One region of the Alteromonas sp. S167 genome, then DNA from elsewhere that is predicted to be linked to it. Evidence: predicted binding sites of a transcription regulator. Region 1 holds the regulator's gene; the other holds the start of a gene.
What was found. The regulator MetJ, encoded in region 1, represses methionine synthesis genes. The targets are predictions, from matches to a motif close to TAGACGTCTAGACGTCTA.

Region 1 (3,213 bases):
CGGATGGGTATATCAAAAGTTAAATGTTAACTGTGCAGACGATAGGTAGCAAAAGGTTTGTTCAAAAAATAATAACAGGGTGAATGCCAATAACGCTGGTTTAATTGAAAAGGGGGCTGGTTTAAACAGTAAGGAGAGTGCTAACTTACAATAGCTGAACTGCAAACCCGCAGTACAGCTATTGAAAGAGGGGTATTAAACAGAGTGATTAACTGTTACCTCGAACGCCAAGCATGTGGCAAATGGCATAACTAAGTTCGCTTCTATTTAGCGTGTAAAAATGAAAATGTTTAACGCCTTCTTTCGCCAGTACTTTTACCTGATCCATGGCGATATTAGCGCCAATTAGGTTGCGGGTGGCCTGGTCGTCTTCATCAAGCCCGTCGAACATTTTATGCAGCCAGCCTGGTACGTGCACGTTAGTAAAACCTGCAAATCTAACTAATGTTTGGTAATTGGTTACTGGCAAAATACCCGGCACAAGGTCTAAGTCTACCCCAGCTGCGGCGGCGCGATCTCTAAAGCGTAAAAATACGCTGGTGTCGAAGAAGAACTGAGAGATCGCTTCCGTAGCGCCTGCTTCTGCCTTGCGTTTTAAATTCAGTAAATCGAACTGGGCGTTGGGGGCTTCTGGATGCTTTTCAGGATACGCCGCTACCGAAATATCAAAATCGGCTACGTCTTTTAACAGGGCAACCAAATCTGACGCGTACATTTCCGTTTTATCTACACCTGCGGGTAGGTCGCCACGTAGGGCTACAATACGGCGAATACCAGAATTCCAATAATCTTGTGCAATTTGCTTTAGTTCTTCTCTACTAGCATCAACACACGTTAAGTGTGGTACAGCTGCCACGCCAGTCTGTTGCTGAATACGCTTTACAACGTCATGGGTTCTGTCACGTTCACCACTGTTAGCACCGTAAGTTACCGACATGTAACTTGGCTTTAATGGAGCAAGACGTTCTACAGATTTCCATAAGGTTTTTTCCATAGCTTCAGTTTTCGGGGGGAAAAACTCAAACGACACATCAATATCTCGCAGCTCAGACAGAGACTGATTTAGGGCATCGATACCTTCTGCGTAAGAAACCATGGCTTATTCTCTCAAAATTAAAATATTATGGACGTTTAGACGTCTAAACTAAAGAATATATGTCTAGACGTCAAGAGGTTTACACTGCTCAATTGACCTTTTCGTTAATCTGTTTAGAATTTCTATTCATAACATAAAAAAGAGTAAACCGAGTTAGTACAATGGCAGAATGGAACGGCAACTATATTCACCCCTACGCAGAGCACGGTAAAAAAAGCGAACAGGTAAAGAAAGTCACTGTTTCCATACCTATTAATGTGCTGAAAGCGTTAACCGATGAACGCACACGCCGACAAATTAATAACTTGCGTCACGCAACCAACTCAGAGTTGCTGTGTGAAGCATTTCTACATGCGTTTACGGGTCAACCGCTACCCAACGATGATGATTTGCGTAAAGACAATCCTAACCGCGTGCCTGCTGAAGCGCGCCGTATTATGGAAGAGATGGGCATAGACCCAAGTTTAGAAAACGACGTAACAGAAGACTAATTACGCTTTACTTCAAATAAAAAACGGCGCTGTACAAGCGCCGTTTTAGTTTGTTAAGCAAGCCGCTATTCCTTTTCAGCTCCAGGAATACGAGCAACGCCCGATTTAATGGCTGCTTCAGATACGGCAGAAGCAATGCGCTGGCAAAGACGAGGATCCATTGGCTTAGGAATAATATAGTCTTTTCCAAAGGTTAGGCTTTCGCTTTTGCTGGCGGCAAGAACTTCAGCCGGCACCTCTTCTTTGGTTATTGCACGAAGCGCTTCAACGGCGGCAACCTTCATTTCATCGTTAATAGCTGTTGCTCGTACGTCCAGTGCGCCGCGGAAGATAAATGGGAAGCACAGTACGTTGTTCACCTGGTTAGGGTAGTCAGAGCGCCCTGTTGCCATAATTAGGTCTTTACGTACTTCGTGAGCAAGCTCTGGCTTAATTTCTGGGTCTGGGTTTGAGCAGGCAAACACAATTGGGTTTTCTGCCATTAGCGCCAGCGTTTCCGGTGGTAACAAATCTGGGCCTGAAACGCCTACAAAGATATCTGCACCGTCCATTACATCTTCAAGCGTACGTTTATCGGTATTATTGGCAAACAGCTTTTTATGTTCTGTTAAATCATCGCGGCGAGTGTGAATTACGCCTTTGCGGTCTAGCATATAAATACGCTCACGCTGTGCCCCGCACTTTATAAGAAGCTCCATACATGCAACGGCTGCAGCGCCTGCGCCCATGCAAACAATTTTAGCTGTCTCAATATCTTTACCCTGAATTTCCAAGGCGTTTAACATACCTGCGGCAGTTACAATAGCCGTACCGTGCTGGTCATCGTGAAATACAGGAATGTTACAGCGCTTAATAAGTTCTTGCTCAATTTCGAAGCATTCAGGTGCCTTAATATCTTCAAGGTTAATCCCACCGAATGTGTCTGCAATGTTCGCTACGGTATTAATAAATTCTTCTGTTGTGCGATGCTTAACTTCAATATCAATGGCATCAAGACCTGCAAAGCGCTTAAACAGAAATGCCTTACCTTCCATAACAGGTTTCGATGCAAGAGGACCTAAGTTACCTAAGCCCAAAATAGCCGTACCGTTACTAATAACCGCTACCATGTTGCCTTTAGCGGTATATTTGTAAGCGTTATCTGGGTCTTCTGCTATCTCTCGTACTGGTTCAGCCACACCTGGGCTGTAAGCCAATGCTAGGTCGTCAACGCTATCAGCCGGCGTAGTAAGCTCTACACTAATTTTGCCCGGCGTTGGTTTGGCATGATAATCGAGGGCGCGTTGTCTAAAATCTGACATGTAAGTTAATATCCTTAAGACGTAGGGTTCATCGGTGTTTTTCGTCTGTGCGATGCAGTTAATGTTGTTATTGTTGTTTTAAATTACTAAAGCACATGTTCGACATTGTTAGAATTCGTCCAGCAGCACTAGTCTGCGCCGTAAAAAGGCAACATTATTCATGAAATTAATACTCATTATTACGGTGACGATGGCAACTCTAACACAGCCTTTCACTGTGTACATATCTGATCAGAATTCTCATGTATCAATTTAGGTGACGCTAAGTTATTAGACCAGTAATATACGGCTATAATTGCCATTCATGCTATTTATTGATGTTGGG
Region 2 (3,213 bases), on a different contig from region 1:
GGTATTGTGAGTGTGCATATACAGCTTCCAAGAAAACATAAAATATTAAGGTGATTGTTTGAAAGTGCTAGAAGGCATTGCAGAGTTCTGTGCTGTTGCAGAGGTGGGTAATTTTACTGGCGCTGCTACTAAGCTAGACACGTCAGTAGCCCAAGTGAGTCGAAAAGTGGCGGCGCTAGAAAAGCTACTGGGCGTAAAGCTACTGCATCGTACTACGCGAAGTGTCTCGCTTACGGAAGCTGGAAAAGTGTATTTTAACCAAGCGCATTTAGCACTAAAACAATTGGAAGACGCGCAGTTGTCAGTCAGTGCGCTTCAGCAGTCGCCACAAGGTTTAATAAAACTAACTGCCCCCGTGGCCTTTGGTGAAGCATTTATAGCACCGCTGCTGAATTCGTTTATGAAAACCTATTCCGGCATTAGTGTGCAGTGTACTTTCACTAACGACAAAATTGATATTGTCGACCAAGGGCTAGATTTGGCTATTCGAATAGGGGCACTTGAAGATTCAACGTTAGTTGCTAAAAAACTTGCGACTCGTCGTTTGTACGTGTGCGCAAGCCCAGGCTATTTTGAAGACAATACGCCTCCAGAAACACTGGAAGCGTTAAAGCATCACGCGTTATTGGTGGGGTCTCAGCCTTACTGGCGTTTCGTTGTTGAAGGCACAGCAAAAACCTTAGCAGTAAAAGGGCGGGTTAGATACAACAGTGGAAATGCGCTTCGAGCGGCGGCGCTCAGTGGGTTAGGTATCGCACAGTTACCCGGTTTTTATGTGCATAACGACCTAAAAAGTGGAAATTTGATAGAGGTACTACCAGCATACAAAGACAAGCAAGAAGCGATTTGGGCAGTCTTCCCTTCTAACCGCAATGTTGCGCCGAAAATACGTTTACTTATTGATTATCTTGCTAAATACATACTTGATGATAAGTAGAAGTAAGACAAAATTACCTGTTTTGTACCTTGATAAGCAATATTTTGCTTTTAATGTTTCATTTTCTGCAACACTGTGTGGTGAAAACTGCGGTTGACAGATAGACGTCTATACGGCAAATTGCATACATGAAAAAGATTCTACGCACTGGCACCACAATGATGTTTATTACCACCTTGAATAGGGCGGTCGGTGGCTAGTGCAAGTAAGCAAAAGACAACGAAAGCCCGCCTAACACAGAGCGGGCTTTTTTTTACTCACGTTTTAGCATGCGAAACCTTAAGGAGCAGCATATGAAAGTCTTAAAGTTTGGGGGTTCTTCTCTTGCCGATGCACCGCGCTATATGCGCGTGATGGAAATTAGCACGGCGACCCACCAAACCGACGGTGCTGCGGTTGTGCTGTCTGCCCCGAAAGGGGTAACGAATGCGCTATCACTACTGTGTGAACAAGCGGCCGCTGGTGACGATTTCCAACCTCTTTTCAATAAGCTTAACGACACGGTTACAGGTATTGCCAATCACCTAAACGAAACCCTTACAGGTTTTGCATATGATACCGTTGTTGCTTTTATCAATGATCATCTAAGCTTGCTTAAGCAGCACCTAGAAGGAATAAAGCTTCTTGGTGTGGCACCAGACAACGTGTCGGCGGGAATATTAAGTATTGGTGAGTACATCTCAGTCACACTTTTCAGCGAAATCTTATCTGCTAAAGGCGTGGCAAACCGTATTATCGACCCTGTGAAATACGTACTTGCCGAAGGCGACTATCTAGATAGCATTGCAGACGTAGCGTTAAGTAAAGCGCGATTCTCTGATGTACCGAATGACGGTAGTGAGCTGCTTGTTATGCCAGGCTTTGTTGCAGCAAATGAACAAGGTGAAAAGGTAACACTTGGGCGCAACGGTTCAGATTATTCAGCTGCCATTCTGGCTGCCTGTATTGATGCTAGCTGTTGTGAGATTTGGACAGACGTAGATGGTGTGTACAACGCCGATCCTAATCAGGTTGAGGGTGCCGTTTTACTTGATAAGTTAACGTATCAGGAGGCCATGGAGCTTTCTTACTTTGGTGCGAAAGTACTTCACCCTAAAACCATTGGCCCTATTGCGCAGCACCATATACCTTGCTTAATTCGCAACACGCTAAACCCCGCTGCGCCCGGTACGCTTATCAGTAATGAAAAAAGCGAAAAGTGGACGTCGGTAAAAGGCATTTCGCAGCTAGATAACGTAACTATGTTTAACGTTGCAGGCCCGGGCCTTAAAGGCATGGTTGGCATGGCAAGCCGTGTGTTTGAAGTAATGTCTAATGCGAATATCTCAATTAGTCTAATTACACAGTCATCGTCTGAATATTCAATTAGTTTTTGTATTCAAAGCAAAGACGCAAATCGCGCACTTACGCTTCTAGAAGATGCCTTTGCGCTTGAGTTACAAAACCAACTGCTCGACCCCATTGAAGTAAGGCACGACCTTGCCATTGTTACCCTTGTCGGCGACGGAATGCGCCAGGCAAAAGGGTTGGCAGCGCGTTTCTTTAACTCGTTAGCACAGGCCCGTGTGAACAATGTTGCTATTGCGCAAGGTTCGTCTGAGCGTTCAATTTCAACAGTTATAGAAAGCAAGCGTGCTAAGAAAGCCGTTAAAGTAATTCATCAGAATTTTTTCTCTGACCGCCATACCATCGACGTATTCCTAGTAGGGTGTGGCAATGTGGGCACTGAATTACTAGGTCAAATTGCTAAGCAGCAAGATGAGTTGTTAAAGCGCAATGTTCAGCTTCGTGTTTATGGTATTGCGAATAGCCGTAAGCTGTTGCTTAACAGTCAGGGCATAGATTTAAGTAGCGACTGGAAAGCAGCGCTAGATTCTGCCAGCGAAATGCTGAGCGTAGAGCGCCTTCATCAGTTTTCGAATGACAACAGTTTAGTGAACCCTGTTATTGTTGATTGTACTAGCCATGAAGCGATAGCGTCGCAGTATGTTGATATGATGGAAAATGGCTTTCACGTAGTAACGCCAAATAAAAAAGCAAATACCAGCGAAATGGCTTACTACAAGAAGCTTCGCAGAACAGCGCAGAACACTAACCGCCAGTACCTTTACGAGACGACGGTTGGTGCGGGTCTTCCGGTAATTGATAACTTGCAAAAGCTTTTCAGCGCAGGTGATGTACTGCATCGTTTTGAAGGTATTTTATCCGGCAGCTTGTCTTATGTGTTTGGCAAGCTGGAAGAGGGCATGAGTTTGTCTGAGGCTACACAAACCGCC

Region 2: the regulator MetJ is predicted to act here: its motif matches at 1,039-1,056, upstream of thrA (bifunctional aspartate kinase/homoserine dehydrogenase I).

Annotation. Positions count from the first base shown of each region.
Region 1 covers NZ_JAZETR010000010.1:104,893-108,105, reverse strand. Annotated here, with positions in the region: gene metF (methylenetetrahydrofolate reductase) at 209-1,096, opposite strand; gene metJ (met regulon transcriptional regulator MetJ) at 1,258-1,587, shown strand; gene V7R35_RS15240 (malic enzyme-like NAD(P)-binding protein) at 1,653-2,888, opposite strand.
Region 2 covers NZ_JAZETR010000002.1:456,315-459,527, reverse strand. Annotated here, with positions in the region: gene V7R35_RS05240 (LysR substrate-binding domain-containing protein) at 59-937, shown strand; gene thrA (bifunctional aspartate kinase/homoserine dehydrogenase I) at 1,231-3,213, shown strand, end outside.